DNA from 3 places in the Streptomyces sp. NPDC086077 genome. Region 1 is predicted to be linked to each of the others. Evidence: riboswitches for the same ligand, from Rfam matches in the RefSeq annotation. Region 1 holds a riboswitch; each other region holds the start of a gene.
The links. A riboswitch is a leader RNA that binds a small molecule or an ion and turns the genes downstream of it on or off. The one in region 1 is predicted to bind thiamine pyrophosphate.

Region 1 (5,724 bases):
GAGCGCGGGTGCATCTCCGGGAAGGCCGCGACGCCGACGCAGAAGTCGCCCGACTCCTTGATGAGGCGGACGAGTTCGGCGGCGTAGGCCAGGCCCTTGGGGTGCGGCACCCAGTCACCCATGGGGTCGCCGGGCGGGTCGCCGCGCAGGGCGAGCATGTTGCGGATGCCGGCGTCGGCGAACTGGCCGATCACATTGCGCAGCTCACCGATCGAGTGGTCGACGGCCGTGAGGTGGGCGACCGGGGTGAGCGTGGTGTCGGCGACGATCTGCTGCGTCTCCTTGACCGTGCTCGCGCGGGTGGAACCTCCGGCGCCGTACGTCACGGAGACGAAGTCGGGGGCCACCGCCTCGACCCTGCGCAGCGCCTCCCACAGGCTGCGCTCGCCCTTGGCCGTCTTCGGCGCGTAGAACTCGAACGAGTACGTGGTCCTGCCGGGGGCGAGCATGTCACGCACGGTGCGTGCGCGATCAGTCCTGGTGGATGCGGTTCCGAGGGCCATACGGGCAGGTTAGCCAGGGGGCGCCTGTCCCCCAACCGGATGCAGGAAATTTGCCCGGATTGTCGGCTCGTTGTCCATCCCTTGGACACCCGGCGGTCACATGGGGTCACGCCTCAGGCGCCACGCAGCCGCTTGGCGAACTCCGCCGCGGCCGCGCCCGGATCGTCCGCCTCGGTGATCGCGCGGACGACGACGACCCGGCGGGCACCCGCGTCGAGGACCTCGTCGAGGTTGCCGAGGTCGATGCCGCCGATGGCGAACCAGGGGCGGTCGGTGCCCAGCGCGGCCGTGCGCCGGACGAGGTCGAGGCCGGGGGCGTGACGGCCGGGCTTGGTGGGGGTGGGCCAGCAGGGTCCGGTGCAGAAGTAGTCGACGCCCTCCTGGACGGCCGCCGCCTCGGCCTCGGCCTCCGCGTGCGTGGAGCGGCCTACCAGGACGTCGTCGCCGAGGATCGCCCGGGCCGCGGGGACCGGGAGGTCGCCCTGGCCGAGGTGGAGCACACCGGCGCCGGCGGCGTGGGCTACGTCCGCGCGGTCGTTGACCGCGAGCAGCTTGCCGTGCCGGGCGCAGGCGTCGGCGAAGACCTCCAAGTGCTCCAGCTCCTCGGCGGCTTCCATGCCCTTGTCGCGCAGCTGCACGATGTCGACCCCGCCGGCCAGGACTGCGTCCAGGAACTCGGGCAGGTCGCCCTGGCGCTGACGGGCGTCCGTGCACAGGTAGACACGGGCGTCGGCGAGCCGGGCGCGAGCGGTGGCGGCGGTGTCGGGCATGCGTGGGTCCCCCCGTGGATCAGTACCTCTGGGTGTGCCTGCGGGTGGCGTACGGGCCCCGCCGGGCGCGGTCGGCCCGGGGCCGGGGCCCGCGGACCGCGGCCCGTACGCCGGTCAGGCTCTTTCGGGTCGGGCTGGGATCAGACGGCGAGTGCCTGGGCCCGCCGCTTCACCTCCGTGCCGCGATTCTCGCTGAGCGCCTGCGCGGGCGTGCCCGGCAGGCTCGGGTCGGGGGTGAAGAGCCACTCCACCATCTCTTCGTCCGTGAAGCCGTCGTCCCGCAGGAGCGTCAGGGTCCCGGACAGGCCCTTGACGACCTTGTCCCCGTCGATGAAGGCGGCGGGCACGTGCAGCGCGCGGTTCTCACCCCGGCGCACGGCGATGAGCTGGCCGTCCTTGACCAGCTGCCGCACACGCGTCACCTCGACGCCGAGCATTTCGGCGATGTCGGGGAGGGTGAGCCAGGCGGGGACGAGAGCATCGATCTTTGCGTCAATCTCGGTCACGGGAACAAGCCTGCCATCCCCCACCGACAGTCGGAAGTCAGCCCCGCCCACCGACCCCGCCCACCTGCGACGACGCGTTACGCCGTGGCCGCCTTCAGAGGGCGTGCCGGGTCGGCCAGCAGGTCCGGGTCCATCACGGTCCCGGCCTCGATCAGCCGCCGGCCCTGCGCCAGGTCCCGCGGGCGGCCCACCGCGAGCAGCGCGGCGAGCCGGCCCTCGCGCAGCCAGCACACCGACCAGGCGGGCCCGGCGGGGTCACCGCGCCACACGGTGGTGTCTGCGGTGGTGTGGTGCCCGACGTACTGCACGAACCGCCCGAACTGCTCGGACCAGAAGTACGGCACCGGGTCGTAGACCGCCGGTGCCTCGCCGATGATGTTCGCGGCGACCGTGCGGGGGCCCTGCAGGGCGTTGTCCCAGTGGTGCACCATCAGCCGCTCGCCGTAGCGCCCCGAGGGGAAGGACGCGCAGTCGCCGACCGCGTAGACGTCCGGCGCCGAGGTGCGCAGGTGGTCGTCGGCCACGACCTCGCCGTACCAGCCGAGCTCGATGCCGGAGCCGGCGAGCCAGCGCGTGGCGGGCCGGGCGCCGATGCCGACCACGACGGCGCCGGCGGGCACCCGCGTGCCGTCGTCCAGGACGACCGCGCCCGGCTCGACGCTCCGCACGCGCGCGTGGGTGCGCAGGACGGCGCCGCTGTCGGCGTACCAGGCGCTCATCGGCGCGGCCACGTCGGCGGGCAGTGCCCCGGCGAGGGGACGGGCGGCGGCCTCGACGACGGTCACCGCGCAGCCGGCCTCCCGGGCGGCCGTGGCGAACTCCGCGCCGATCCAGCCAGCGCCGACGACCACGATGTCGTGCTGCAGGGCGAGCACCGGCCGCAGCCGCTCGGCGTCGTCCAGGGTGCGCAGCAGGTGCACACCGGGGACGCCCTCCGCGCCCGGCAGGGTGACGGGTTCGGCACCGGTGGCGAGGACCAGCACGTCGTAGGGCACCGGGCCGGACTCGGTGTCCAGCCCGTGGTCGGCGAGGCGCACGCCGGTCACCTCGCGCCCCAGGTGCAGCTCGATGCCGAGCGCCTCGAAGTCGACGTCGAAGGCGGAGCCCTCGGCCTTGCCGAGCAGGACCGCCTTGGAGAGCGGCGGCCGGTCGTACGGTTGGTGCGGCTCGGCGCCGATCAGCGTCACGGTGCCGGGGAAGCCCTGTTCCCGCAGGGCCACCGCGGTCTGCACCCCGGCCATCCCCGCCCCCACGACGACCACGCGCCGCGCCTGTGCCCTCTTCTGCTCGCTCACCTGATCACCATAGACAACTGACAGTTTGTCAGTAAGGGGGTGCTACCGGTCGCCTTCCCCGGATCTCCGGCCGACCTGCTCGACCACGCTCGTCCCGCTGCCCGCCTGCGACTCCCACTCCCAGCTCTCCTCCAGTCGCACCCGCCCGTCGGGCAGTTCCACGACCGTCGAAACGCAGTGCCCCGAGGACGTCGTACCGTCCTGCTTGAGCTGCACGTACCGGAAGTCCAGCCGGTCGCCCTCGCGGGTGCCCACCAGGTATCCGCGCACGACGTCCCCACCGGCGTACTCGGCCCGGATCTCGCCGTCCTGCTCGTGGTACGTGAACCGGGTGCGCGTCCCGACCTGTCCCGGGGCCTGGTCGGCGACGGGAGCGAGGACGAGTCCGTCCAGTGAGCGGGCCATGCCGGGAGGCTCCCTTACAGAGGCGTGCGGGCAAGAGCTAGGGTGGCCACCGTAGAGCACTCGCGGGAGCCCGGACGTACCGGGCTGAGAGGGAGGCTGGCCGGCCTCCGACCGTACGAACCTGATCCGGGTCATGCCGGCGAAGGGAGGGGCTGAAGCCCGTGTCGTCCTCCGCACGTACGTCAGACGTCCTCGTCATCGGGGGCGGAATCATCGGCCTGGTCACGGCCTGGCGGGCCGCACAGCGTGGACTCGCCACCGCCGTACTCGACCCCGAACCCGGCGGCGGGGCCGCCCAGGTGGCGGCCGGCATGCTCGCCGCCGTCACGGAACTCCACTACGGCGAGGAGACCCTGCTCGGTCTGAACCTCGCCTCGGCCCGCCGCTATCCGGACTTCGCGGCCGAGCTCACCGACCTCACCGGACACGACCTCGGCTACCGCCGGTGCGGCACCCTGGCCGTCGCACTGGACGCCGACGACCGCGCCCACCTGCGCGAACTGCATGCCCTGCAACGGCGCTACGGGCTGGACTCCGAGTGGCTGTCGGGCCGGGAGTGCCGCCGCCTGGAGCCGATGCTCGCGCCGGGTGTGCGCGGCGGGCTGCGGGTGGACGGCGACCACCAGATCGACCCGCGGCGGCTCTCGGCCGCCCTGGTGGCCGCCTGCGGCCGGGCGGGCGTGATCTTCCACCGGGAGTGGGCCGAGCGGCTGCTGGTCGTCCGGGAGCGGGCGGCGGGCGTCGTCACGCGCGCGGGGACCGAGGTGGGCGCCGGGCAGGTGGTGCTGGCCGCCGGGAGCCTCAGCGGGCGGCTGGCGGGCGTCCCGGACGCCGTGCTGCCGCCCGTGCGGCCGGTGAAGGGGCAGGTGCTGCGACTGACCGTGCCCCCGGCCCACGCGCCGTTCCTGAACCGCACCGTGCGCGCGGTGGTGCGCGGCAGCCATGTGTACCTGGTGCCGCGCGAGAGCGGCGAGCTGGTCGTCGGCGCCACCAGCGAGGAACTGGGCTGGGACACCACGGTCACCGCCGGGGGCGTGTACGAGTTGCTGCGCGACGCGCACGAGCTGGTCCCCGGCATCACCGAGCTGCCCCTTACCGAGACCCGCGCGGGTCTGCGCCCCGGGTCGCCCGACAACGCCCCCCTGCTCGGCCCGACCGGCCTGGACGGCCTGCTGCTGGCCACCGGCCACTACCGCAACGGTGTCCTGCTCACCCCGGTCACCGGCGACGCCATGGCGCACGTCCTGACCACCGGTGAACTCCCGGACGAGGCCCGTCCCTTCACGCCGAAGCGCTTCGGCGCCGTACTCACGGAGCAGCCCGCATGATCATCTCCGTCAACGGGGAGCCCCGCCGGATCACCGACGGCACGGCCCTCGACACCCTCGTACGCACGCTCACCGCGGCGCCCTCCGGTGTGGCCGCCGCCCTCAACGAAACCGTCGTCCCGCGCGCGCAGTGGCCCGTCACGCCCCTCTCCGAGGGTGACCGTGTCGAGGTCCTCACCGCCGTCCAAGGAGGCTGACCCATGGCCGACGATCCCTTCGTCCTCGGGGGTACGACCTTCACCTCGCGGCTGATCATGGGCACCGGCGGTGCGCCCAGCCTGGACGTGCTGGAGCGGGCGCTGGTCGCCTCCGGAACGGAGCTGACCACCGTGGCGATGCGGCGCGTCAACCCCGATGTGCACGGCTCCGTCCTGTCGGTGCTGGACAGGCTGGGCATCCGGATGCTGCCCAACACGGCCGGCTGCTTCACGGCCGGGGAGGCCGTGCTGACCGCCCGCCTCGCGCGCGAGGCCCTCGGCACCGACCTGGTCAAGCTGGAGGTCATCGCCGACGAACGCACCCTGCTGCCGGACCCGATCGAGCTGCTGGACGCCGCGGAGACGCTGGTGGACGACGGTTTCACGGTGCTGCCCTACACCAACGACGACCCTGTGCTGGCGCGCAGGCTCCAGGACGTGGGCTGTGCCGCGATCATGCCGCTCGGGTCGCCGATCGGCTCGGGGCTCGGCATCCGCAACCCGCACAACTTCCAGCTGATCGTCGAGCACGCGCGCGTGCCGGTGATCCTGGACGCGGGAGCGGGCACGGCGTCGGACGCGGCGTTCGCGATGGAGCTGGGGTGCGCGGGTGTGATGCTGGCCTCAGCCGTGACCCGGGCCCAGGAACCGGTGCTGATGGCCGCCGCCATGCGCAACGGCGTGGAGGCGGGACGGCTGGCCCGGCTGGCGGGGCGTATC
Region 2 (5,724 bases), on a different contig from region 1:
GACCACAAGCCGGAATGACCTGCGGCTTGCGCCCCCCGTGGTGCGCAAGCCGGAGATCCGGCGGTGCCGGTGTGCTGTCGTGTGCGGACCGGAGTGGATCGGACCGGACCAGGACGACGAGGACGGGGCCGCGGCCGCACGGTCTGCGCGCCCCGCCTTGTGCCGTCGGATCGGCCGGGTCAGTCCGCGATCGGCAGATAAACCCGGTTGCCGGCGGCGGCGAACTCCTTCGACTTCTCCGCCATGCCCTCCTCGATCTCCGCCTGTGTACCGCCATGTTCACGGCGGATGTCCTGGGAGATCTTCATCGAACAGAACTTCGGCCCGCACATCGAGCAGAAGTGCGCCGTCTTGGCAGGCTCGGCCGGGAGGGTCTCGTCGTGGAACTCACGAGCCGTGTCCGGGTCGAGGGCCAGGTTGAACTGGTCCTCCCAGCGGAACTCGAAGCGGGCGTCCGACAGCGCGTCGTCCCACTCCTGCGCACCGGGGTGCCCCTTGGCGAGGTCGGCCGCGTGAGCGGCGATCTTGTAGGTGATGACGCCGGTCTTGACGTCGTCGCGGTTGGGCAGGCCCAGGTGCTCCTTGGGCGTGACGTAGCAGAGCATGGCAGTGCCCCACCAGGCGATCATCGCGGCACCGATGCCGGAGGTGATGTGGTCGTACGCCGGCGCGACGTCCGTCGTCAGCGGGCCGAGCGTGTAGAACGGAGCTTCATCGCAGATCTCCTGCTGAAGGTCGATGTTCTCCTTGATCTTGTGCATCGGGACATGCCCCGGGCCCTCGATCATGGTCTGCACGTTGCAACGCTTCGCGATCCGGTTGAGTTCCCCGAGAGTTCGCAGTTCGGCGAACTGTGCCGCGTCGTTGGCGTCCGCTATCGAGCCCGGCCTGAGGCCGTCGCCCAGCGAGTACGTGACGTCGTAGGCGGCGAGGATCTCGCACAGTTCCTCGAAGTTCTCGTACAGGAACGACTCCTTGTGGTGCGCCAGGCACCACGCCGCCATGATCGAGCCGCCGCGCGAGACGATCCCGGTCTTGCGGTTCGCCGTCAGCGGCACGTACGCCAGCCGGACGCCCGCGTGAACCGTCATGTAGTCCACGCCCTGCTCGGCCTGCTCGATGACCGTGTCCTTGTAGATCTCCCAGGTCAGCTCCTCGGCCTTGCCGTCGACCTTCTCCAGTGCCTGGTAGAGCGGCACCGTGCCGATGGGGACGGGGGAGTTGCGCAGCACCCACTCGCGCGTGGTGTGGATGTTGCGGCCTGTGGACAGGTCCATGACCGTGTCGGCGCCCCAGCGGGTCGCCCAGGTCATCTTCTCGACCTCCTCCTCGATGGAGGACGTCACGGCCGAGTTGCCGATGTTGGCGTTGACCTTCACCAGGAACCGCTTGCCGATGATCATCGGCTCGATCTCCGGGTGGTTCACGTTCGCGGGCAGTACGGCCCGCCCCGCGGCGATCTCCTCGCGCACGACCTCGGGCGAGACGTTCTCCCGGATGGCCACGTACTCCATCTCGGGCGTGACCTCGCCCCGGCGCGCGTACGCGAGCTGGGTGACCGCCCGGCCGTCGCGGCTGCGGCGCGGCAGGCGTGGGCGGCCGGGGAAGACCGCGTCGAGGTTGCGCAGGCCGCCGCGCGGCGACGTGTGCTTGATCCCGTCGTCCTCAGGACGGACGGGACGGCCCGCGTACTCCTCCGTGTCGCCACGGGCGATGATCCAGTTCTCCCGCAGCGGCGACAGACCGCGGCGGACGTCGGTGTCGACGAGTGGATCGGTGTACGGGCCCGACGTGTCGTACAGCGTGACCGACTGCCCGTTGGTGAGGTGCACCTGACGGACCGGCACGCGCAGGTCGGGGCGTGAGCCCTCGACATACGCCTTGTGCCAGCCGATGGACTTCCCGGCCTCCTCGCTGCGCGCGTCGTCGGTCGCGTTCTGGGTGGAGGCAGGCGTGCGTGCGTCCTTGTTGGCCATGAGACCGATCTCCCTACGCCGGCATTACCCGGTAACAGGTTCGGCGGTCGACGCAGCGGTTCTCGTCTGTCGACGCTTCATGGGAAACATCACTCGTGCCGAGTCACGTTCCACGTGAAACATCGCGAAGACGAAGGTCAGCGCCCTCTCAGCCCGGTGCTCCGAGCTCCCGCGTTTACAAAGGTGCCCCCACGCTAGCGTCAATTCGGGCGCGGTGAACAGAGGGCCCCCGCCGTTCTTGCGATGATCGGTCGGTGACCACGAATCAGCAGCCCCCGTTCCCGCCGCACGAACCACCGCGCGGAACCGGCTCCGGCATGGGGCCGCGACGCGACTCGGACGCGGGCGGGGGTGGAGCTGCGGCCGGTGCGGTTGGTGCTCCCGGCATGGGACGAGGCGGCGTTCCTGACGGTGGCCGGGGTAGTGCTCCGGGCATGGGGCAGGGCGGTGGTCACAGCGACGGCCGGGGTGGTGCTCCCGGCATGCGAGCAGGCGGCGGACCGGGTTTCGGCTCGGGGAGCGGGCCCGGCTTCGGTCCCGGTGGCGGATCTGGCCCGGGCAACTCGGGTTCGGGCACCGGATCGGGCTTCGGGCTGAGTGGGGTTTCCCCAGGTATGGGACCGGGCGGCTGGCGCGAGCGCGGAGCCGGTGCCGGGGGTGTTCCCGGGCAGGGCGGCGCCGGTGCCGGGGACGGGAGGGGGCACGGTGCCGGCCCGGGACGTGGTCAGGGGTACGGTTCCGAACCGGTTGGTGGTCACGGTCCAGGGGGTGGTCAGGGCTGGGGCGGCGGTCACGGCCGCGGTTTCGGCCCGGGTGACGGTGACGAGTATCCCGGCTCCGGCGGCGGCCACGGACAGGGCCAAGAGCCCAGTGGCGGCCACGGACAGGGCCAAGAGCCCAGTGGCGGTCACGGACACGGTCAAGGACCTGGCGGCGGCCAAGGACGCGGCCAAGGCCCCGACGACGGGTCGGGGCACAGCTCCGGTGATGGCCACGGGCACGGCCACTCGCATAGTCACGCCCACGGTCCCGCGGCCCCCGTCTCCATGCATCTGCGCAAGGTCATCGCGGCGGTACTCATCCCCTTCGCCGCCGCCGTGGTGGTCGGCCTCGCCGTGCTGTGGCCCGGCGGCGCCCCGCCGCACGAGCGCACCGGCGTCGGCTTCGACCGTCAGACCCAGCAGGCGACGGTCACCAAGGTCGACGAACTGCCCTGCGACTCCGTCAACGGCTCGGCGCCGGCACCGAACGGCGACACCTCCACCGCCGAGGGCTCCTCCGCCCAGCAGCAGGCGAACGGCACCTGCAAACGCGCGACGATCCGTATCGACACCGGCGAGGACAAGGGCCGTACCTTCACCGAGGTCGTGCAGCCCGACCAGTCACGGCAGTTGCACCAGGACGAGAAGGTCGTGGTCGCCTACGAGCCCTCCGCGCCCGAGGACCTGCAGTACTCGGTCACCGACGTGAACCGCCGTCTCCCGATGGCCCTGGTCGCCGGCCTCTTCGCGCTGGCCGTCGTGGCGGTCGGACGGCTGCGCGGCGTGATGGCACTGGTCGCGCTGGCCATCAGCTTCCTGGTGCTCAACTTCTTCATCCTGCCCGCGATTCTGCAGGGCTCGAACCCGCTGGTCGTCGCAGTGGTCGGGGCGAGCGCCATCATGCTGATCGCGCTCTATCTGTGCCATGGCCTGTCGGCCCGGACATCCGTGGCCGTGCTCGGCACACTGATCTCGCTGCTGCTGATCGGCGTCCTCGGCCTGCTGTTCATCGACTGGGCGGCGCTCACGGGCAACACCGACGACAACACCGGCCTCATCCACGGCCTCTACCCGACGATCGACATGAGCGGTCTGCTGCTGGCCGGCGTCATCATCGGTTCGCTCGGTGTCCTCGACGACGTGACGGTCACGCAGACCTCGGCTGTCTGGGAACTGCACGAGGCCAACCCCACGATGGGCTGGCGCGGACTGTACCGGGCCGGCATCCGCATCGGCCGCGACCACATCGCCTCCGTCGTCAACACCTTGGTCCTCGCCTACGCGGGCGCCGCACTGCCACTGCTGCTGCTCTTCTCCATCGCCCAGAGCAGCGTCGGGACGGTCGCCAACAGCGAGCTGGTCGCGGAGGAGATCGTGCGCACGCTGGTCGGCTCGATCGGCCTGGTGGCCTCGGTGCCGGTCACCACGGCACTCGCGGCGCTGGTGGTCTCGGCCGACCGGTCCGGCCAGACACCCGGCACAGCGCCGGCCACCGTCGGCGGCGGTGCCGGCGAGGCTCCGGTACCGGCCCGCACGGGGAGGGGACGGCGACGCAAGCGCTGACCCCGTAGGCGCGAGCCCTGAGCCGCGGAGCCGCAAGCGCTGACCCCCGTGGGGCGAGCGCTGCGCGACGTAGAGCAAGCGCCGAGCCCCGTGGGCGCAAGCCTTGCGGCCCCTAGGCAGCAGGCACTGCCGCCGCCGTGGGAAGGGCACACGCCCTACCCGGGCAGCGCCCCTGCCCTAGCGAGGGCGCACGCACCATGCTCCGGCGGATTCGAAGGCCTCCGGCGCAAAAGCGTTCCTGCAAGGTCCGTTCCCGCAGCCGGAGCCGCGCCTACCCACGCCCCCCGGAAGCGTTCGGCAAAGGCCGACCCGCCGACGCCTTCGACGAATGCCGACCGACCCGAAGCCCTCGGCACAAGCATCGACCCCTCGCCACCGCAGTCACACCAACCCCACTCACCCCAGGCGAAGCGTTACACCAGCCGCCTTCATCGCGTGTCTCACCCCGCGCTCTGCTCCTCCGCCAGAATCCGGTCCAGCGCCTCGTCGAGATGCGCGTCGAAGTCGGCGAGCGCCCCCTCCTGGCCCAGCGGCACCAGCTTGTCCGTACGGTCCAGGAAGGCGACCAGCGGCGCCGTGGAGGATCGGAACAGCGCCTGGTCGCTGCCTACCTGAAGCCGGATCAGGACGTCGCCCAGCGATTCGGGCTCGACCGGCGAGACCCGCACATCGCCCTCCCCACACGGTCGCCCCACCCCGTCGATCAACAGCTCCCGGCCGAAGGCCCAGGTGACCGGGGCATCCCCGGGCAGGTGAAAGGTCAGCCGCACGGCGTAGGGATCGCCTGTCTCGTAGCGCAGCTCCACAGGGATGCGGAAGGAGAGCTCCTCGGAAACGAGAAAGCTCATCATGACCTCTGCCTGTACGGACTCGCGCATCGCCTACCCCGTCACTTGCCGTTCGATTGGCCGGGAATGAACCTCTGGTACCTGGTGGCATCTTGCTGAAAGTACACACCAGATCACAAGGAGTGAGTTTTCAGATACTGATAGAGATCGCGAGTGACCCGATCGCCCGGCCCATCTCGTTCCGCAACTGCCGTACCGCGGGCAGCAGTCGGTCCGCCTGATGACTGGGAAGCGAGATCGCCATCGTTCCGGCCGTGTCACCCACAGTGATGGGAATTGCGGCGCACACCGTCCCCAGCGCGTACTCCTGGCACTCGGTCACCGGTTCCATCCGGTTCGTGCGTTCGAGTCGTTGCAGCAGGGTGCGGCTGTCCGGGACGGTGTAGGGGGTGATCGACTGCACGGGATAGCGGTCGAGGTGGTCCCGGCGGATGTTCTCGTCGAGCTGCGAGAGCAGGCACTGTCCGATCGCGTGCGCGTGGCCGGTCTCGCGGAAGTCGGCCCACTCCTCCACCGCCGGATTGCCAGGGGTGTCGGAGACGCACATGATCTCGATCTCGCCCTCACGGTAGATCG
Region 3 (5,724 bases), on a different contig from region 1:
CAGGGCGGCCGACCCGACGGCCTCGGCGAGGGTCCGGCGCCCGAGCGGTGCGCTCATGCTGTCGCCTCGGACTCGTGCGTGGTGGTGAGGAACGTCGAGAGCCGGTCCAGGGTGTCGGGCAGCGCCCAGTAGTAGACCCACGTGCCCCGGCGCTCGCAGTCGATCAGCCCCGCCTGTCGGAGCAACTTGAGGTGATGCGAGATCGTCGGCTGGGACAGGTCGAAGGCCGGGGTCAGTTCGCATACGCAGACTTCGCCGCCGGCCCGTGAAGCGATCAGCGAGAGCAGGCGCAGCCGCACCGGGTCGCCGAGCGCCTTGAAGACCTTCGCCAGATCGGTCGCCTGTTCCTCGTCCAACGGCGTGGTCAGCAGCGCCGGGCAGCAGCTGGTGGATCGATCGTCCTGCCCGACCACCACGAGTTCTTGCTTCGACATTCTTCTATATTGACGAACGTCTATCCTGGGCGCAAGCTCTGTATCGACAGGGATCGATACAAGCGGATGGGGGCAATGTCATGTCTCGTGCTCAGCTCGCTCTGCGCGTCGGCGACCTCGAAGCGTCGATCGCCTTCTACTCGAAGCTCTTCGGCGTCGAACCGGCCAAGCGTCGCGAGCGCTACGCCAATTTCGTCATCGCTGAGCCCCCGCTCAAGCTCGTGTTGATCGAGGGTGAGGCGGGCGAGGAAACCCGCTTGGATCACCTCGGCGTCGAAGTCGAGTCCACCGCGCAGGTCGGCGCCGCCACCACCCGGCTGAGGGACGCCGGCCTGGCCACCTCCGAGGAGAGCGACACCACCTGCTGCTACGCCCTCCAGGACAAGGTGTGGGTCCACGGCCCCGGCCGCGAGCCCTGGGAGGTGTACGTCGTCAAGGCCGACGCCGACGCCCTCGGCAAGGACACCGAAACCGAAGACGAGGTGGCCGCCGCGACGGGATGCAGGTGCGGCCGACCGGACGGCCCGACGCCCTTGTGAGACACGGACACCGACGAGGCGTGCGGCCACTGGTGTGTCAGGTCCTCGACTCCGGGCCCCAGCGCTCAGGTCCCACTCCTCGCCAATCGATCCACGGCGCCTCCGCGAGCTCCGCCGGGTCGATCTCCAGCCCGGCTCGACGGAGGAATTCCGCGACGTCGGCCAGGTTGTGGGCCAGCCCGAGGATCTCGCCGTCCACACGCACGCGCCGACCGCCCGTGGGTGACGGCGGATGCACGGTCACGCGAATCGACCCGGACATGTCTTCAGGATCGTCCGGGCCATGCGGCCCCGCATGCCGGCGGGTCACCGGCTCGGCCGCTCGCCCGGGCCCCTGCCCGACTGTCCCAGGTCGCGCAGCTCCCACCATGCTGCGGGCCTTGGCCGCCGCTGCTGCCAGTGGGGATGGAAGAACACCTGGGTCGACAGCCGGTACAGGCGCCGCCGCAGCTCGGCGCGGCCGGGCCGTTCGGCGAGCTGCCGGTAGGTGGCGCTCCATTCCTGCTGCGCCTGGGCGAGGTCGGCGGGGAAGGTTCGCATGGCTGAATTCAAGCATGTGTTCGAATTTCGAGTCCACCGAGGAGTCCGCGTCGACGGCGTGGAGGGCAGGCCCCAGGGCCTCAGAAGGGCTCATGGGAGGATTCGGGCAGCACTCGCTCAGGGTGTCTTCGGGGCGGACTGCCTCGCGCTCTTGTTCCTGTTGGTCTCCGTGGCGCTCCGCGCCGCGCCGGCGGGCGCGCTCTTCCGTCTCGGGGCCTTCTCTGTGCCCGAGTCCGTGCGGGGCGGTGCTTTCCGCGTCGTCGCGGTCGGCCACTTGAACTCGATCTCGAGCTCGATCTCCCCGCTGCCGATCTCCACCTCGATCTCGCTGCGCAGGTCGTCGGGGATTCGCAGGCTCAGCGTCCCGGGGCTGAGTTCCAGTTCGGCGTCCCCGCCTTCCCTCAGCGCCTCTGCGAGCGCCGTGAGCTGGTCGGCGGCCTCTTGGCGTGACAGCGAGCGCTTCTGCTCAAACTTGAGATCCTTCATCGGTGACCTCCGATTTGGAGCGATAAGCCAGACAGAACCCATTTTGTCGCGATACGCAGGAGTGGCCCACCCGGGTGCGGATGTCCTCTCCTCCTCCCTCCTCGTGGCGATCGGCCTTGATGCTTGCCGTCCTCTTCGGCTTCCGCCATCAAGGCACCTCTCTCCGAGGTCCGTCCCATGGCTTCCGTTCGGCTGGATGGTTCGGTTTCGTCTTCTCAGCGCAGTTGCTGGGCCAGTCCGACGATGATGCCCGCCGGGCCGCGGAGGTAGCAGAGCAGATAGCTGTCCTCGAACCGGGCGATCCGGCCGACGAGTTCGGCGCCGTGAGGGCGCAGGCGGGCAACAGTGTCCTCGATGTCGTCGACGGCGAACATGACGCGGTGCGTGCCCAGAATGTTGTGCGGCCGGTTGCGCGGCCCGGCGCTGATCACCGCGGGGCTGTGGTACTTCGCCAGCTCGAGCCGGCTGTGACCGTCCGGGGTCCGGACCATCGCGATGTCGCAGCGGACGCCGTCGAGTCCGGTGCACTGGTCGGCGACGAGACCCTCGACCTCCGCCCTGCCCTCCAGCTCCATACCGAGTTCCACGAAGAACGCGATGGCGGCCTCCATGTCCTCGACGACGATGCCGACGTTGTCCATCCGCTGAATCGCCATGCTGGTCTCTCCTTCTTCCTGGTGCGGCCGGTGGTGGCCGCTGATGTCCCTGGGACGGGGCCGGTGGGACGTTCTCACGTTGGTTGCTGCGCTCTACGAGGTACAGATCAAGCATGAGAACGAGCGGTGACGGCTACTAGCGACATTCGTAGACAGCGGCAGCCGCAGGTCACCCATGTGGATCTGCGACACTGGTGGAGCCATGCCTAAGCCCGGAGAACTCACATTCGTCGCCCCGCGCGGAGCCAAGAAGCCGCCGCTGCATCTTGCCGATCTCACGCCTGCCGAGCGCAAGGAAGCCGTTGCCGAGATCGGTGAGAAGCCGTTTCGCGCCAAGCAGCTCTCGCAGCACTACTTCGCGCGGTACGCGCACGACCCAGAGCAGTGGACCGACATCCCCGCCGGGTCGCGCGGCAAGCTGCGGGAGGCGTTGCTTCCGGAGCTCATGACCGTCGTGCGGCATCTGTCGACGGACGAGGGCACCACCCGTAAGACGCTGTGGCGGCTGTTCGACGGGACGCTCGTCGAGTCGGTGCTGATGCGGTACCCGGACCGGGTGACCATGTGCATCAGCTCGCAGGCGGGGTGCGGGATGAACTGCCCGTTCTGCGCCACCGGGCAGGCCGGACTCGACCGCAATCTGTCCACCGCCGAGATCGTCCACCAGATCGTGGACGGCATGCGGGCGCTGCGCGACGGTGAGGTGCCAGGCGGGCCCTCGCGGCTGTCGAACATCGTCTTCATGGGCATGGGCGAGCCCCTGGCCAACTACAAGCGCGTCGTCGGGGCCATCCGCGCGCTGACCGACCCCGAGCCGGACGGGCTCGGGCTGTCGCAGCGTGGGATCACCGTCTCGACGGTCGGCCTGGTGCCGGCGATCCACCGCTTCGCCGACGAGGGCTTCAAGTGCCGGCTGGCCATCTCGCTGCACGCCCCGGACGACGAACTGCGCGACACCCTCGTCCCCGTCAACACCCGCTGGAAGGTGCGCGAGGTGCTCGACGCCGGGTTCGACTACGTCCAGAAGTCCGGGCGGCGGCTGTCCATCGAGTACGCGCTCATCCGGGACATCAACGACCAGGCCTGGCGCGGTGACCGGCTCGGCCGGCTGCTCAAGGGCAAGCCGGTGCACGTCAACCTCATCCCGCTGAACCCGACCCCGGGCTCCAAGTGGACCGCGTCCCGGCCCGAGGACGAGAAGGCGTTCGTCGAGGCCATCGCCGCCCATGGTGTACCGGTGACGATCCGGGACACCCGTGGTCAGGAGATCGACGGGGCGTGTGGTCAGCTCGCCGCCACCGAGCGGTAGTCTGACGCCGTACACATCTTCATATTCCGGCAGGGGAGCGCCACAGCGCTGAGAGTGCGGGACAGTCCGCAGACCCTCTGAACCTCGCCCAGGTCATTCTGGGTAGGGAGATCGGTCGTCACTCAAGCTGTTGCGCCCTGCCCGGGAACCCGTTCCAGGTCCCGGGCAGGGCCGCGTCTCTTCCTGGTCAGCCAGGAGGAAAATCAGTGAGCACCACCAAGAAATTCACCGCCGCCGTCGTCGGGCTCGGCCTGGTCACGCTGTCCGCGTGCGGGTCCTCGGAGTCCGGCGGCGACGGCTCGGACTCCAGGACGGTCACCCTCGTCAGCCACGACTCGTGGGTCGTGTCCAAGAGCGTGATCGCCGCCTTCGAGAAGCAGTCCGGCTACGAGGTCAGGGTCCTCAAGGACGGGGACGCCGGCCAGGCCGTCAACAAGGCCGTCCTGACCAAGGACAACCCGCAGGGCGACGTCCTCTTCGGCGTCGACAACACCCTGCTCTCCCGCGCGCTCGACAACGGCCTCTTCCAGCCGTACGAGGCGAAGGGCGCCGACATGGTCCTGCCCGAGTACTGGGCCGACCAGGACCAGCACCGTGTCACGCCCGTCGACACCGGCGACATCTGCGTCAACTACGACAAGGCCTACTTCAGCGAGCGCAGGCTGGACCCGCCGAAGACCCTGGACGACCTGGCCGATCCCGCGTACAAGAACCTCCTGGTCACCGAGAACGCCTCCACCTCCTCGCCCGGTCTCGGCTTCCTGCTCGGCACCGCCGCCAAGTACGGCGACGACGGCTGGGCGGACTACTGGAAGAAGCTCAAGGCGAACGGCGTGAAGGTCGTCGACGGCTGGGAGCAGGCGTACAACGAGGAGTTCTCGGGTTCCGCGAGCGGCAGGAAGGCCGGCGGCGACCGGCCGTTGGTGGTGTCCTACGCCTCCTCGCCGCCCGCCGAGGTCCTCTTCGCCGACCCGAAGCCGAAGACCGCCCCGACCGGCGTGGCCATGGGCACCTGCTTCCGCCAGGTCGAGTACGCCGGGCTGCTCAGCAACGCGAAGAACCCCGAGGGCGGCAAGGCGCTCCTCGACTTCATGCTCACCAAGCAGTTCCAGGACGACCTGCCGCTGAACATGTTCGTCTACCCGGTGCGGGAGGCCGCCCAGGTGCCCCAGGAGTTCGTGGAGTTCGGCCCGCAGGCCGAGGATCCCCAGACCATGGACCCGGCGAAGATCGCCGAAAACCGTGACGAGTGGGTCAAGGCGTGGACGTCGCTGGTACTGAAGTAGGCCGCGAGGCACGGGCCGGCACGGCTTCCAGGGCGCGCGGGAACGCGGCGCGGCTCGGGCTTCTCGCCCTGCCCGTCGCGTTCTTCGCGGTCTTCTTCGCCTACCCCGTCGCCGCGATCGTCGGCCGCGGGCTGAAGGCCGACGGGACCTGGCGGTTCGGGCGGCTCGCCGACGTGCTCACCCAGTCCGACATCCGGCACGTCCTGTGGTTCACCACCTGGCAGGCGCTCGCCTCGACCGCGCTGACGCTGCTGATCGCGCTGCCGGGCGCCTATGTGTTCGCCCGCCTCGACTTCCCCGGCAAGCAGGTGCTGCGGGCGGTCGTGACGGTGCCGTTCGTGTTGCCGACTGTCGTGGTCGGAACGGCCTTCCTGGCACTGGTCGGACGCGGCGGGTTGCTGGACGACCTGTGGGGCGTACGGCTGGACACCACGGTGTGGGCGATCCTGCTCGCGCACGTCTTCTTCAACTACG

Region 2: it holds a riboswitch for thiamine pyrophosphate, as region 1 does, so the genes downstream of both, thiC (phosphomethylpyrimidine synthase ThiC) here and thiO (glycine oxidase ThiO) in region 1, are expected to answer to the same signal.
Region 3: it holds a riboswitch for thiamine pyrophosphate, as region 1 does, so the genes downstream of both, AB0O67_RS06850 (thiamine ABC transporter substrate-binding protein) here and thiO (glycine oxidase ThiO) in region 1, are expected to answer to the same signal.

The regions. Positions count from the first base shown of each region.
Region 1 is NZ_JBFBJT010000027.1:46,655-52,378, reverse strand. Features, by position in the region: gene metF (methylenetetrahydrofolate reductase [NAD(P)H]) at 1-503, opposite strand, end outside; gene thiE (thiamine phosphate synthase) at 617-1,273, opposite strand; gene AB0O67_RS11130 (Rv2175c family DNA-binding protein) at 1,414-1,779, opposite strand; gene AB0O67_RS11125 (FAD-dependent oxidoreductase) at 1,857-3,020, opposite strand; gene AB0O67_RS11120 (hypothetical protein) at 3,117-3,479, opposite strand; TPP riboswitch at 3,532-3,644, shown strand; gene thiO (glycine oxidase ThiO) at 3,641-4,807, shown strand; gene thiS (sulfur carrier protein ThiS) at 4,804-5,004, shown strand; gene AB0O67_RS11105 (thiazole synthase) at 5,008-5,724, shown strand, end outside.
Region 2 is NZ_JBFBJT010000109.1:2,231-7,954, forward strand. Features, by position in the region: gene AB0O67_RS26605 (hypothetical protein) at 1-18, shown strand, start outside; gene thiC (phosphomethylpyrimidine synthase ThiC) at 180-1,976, opposite strand; TPP riboswitch at 1,970-2,159, opposite strand; gene AB0O67_RS26615 (YibE/F family protein) at 2,591-4,300, shown strand; gene AB0O67_RS26620 (SsgA family sporulation/cell division regulator) at 4,741-5,178, opposite strand; gene AB0O67_RS26625 (helix-turn-helix domain-containing protein) at 5,279-5,724, opposite strand, start outside.
Region 3 is NZ_JBFBJT010000014.1:47,930-53,653, forward strand. Features, by position in the region: gene AB0O67_RS06810 (aquaporin) at 1-57, opposite strand, end outside; gene AB0O67_RS06815 (metalloregulator ArsR/SmtB family transcription factor) at 54-434, opposite strand; gene AB0O67_RS06820 (ArsI/CadI family heavy metal resistance metalloenzyme) at 515-973, shown strand; gene AB0O67_RS06825 (hypothetical protein) at 1,011-1,235, opposite strand; gene AB0O67_RS06830 (hypothetical protein) at 1,280-1,513, opposite strand; gene AB0O67_RS06835 (amphi-Trp domain-containing protein) at 1,631-1,999, opposite strand; gene AB0O67_RS06840 (VOC family protein) at 2,215-2,655, opposite strand; gene rlmN (23S rRNA (adenine(2503)-C(2))-methyltransferase RlmN) at 2,858-3,964, shown strand; TPP riboswitch at 3,986-4,091, shown strand; gene AB0O67_RS06850 (thiamine ABC transporter substrate-binding protein) at 4,171-5,250, shown strand; gene AB0O67_RS06855 (iron ABC transporter permease) at 5,226-5,724, shown strand, end outside.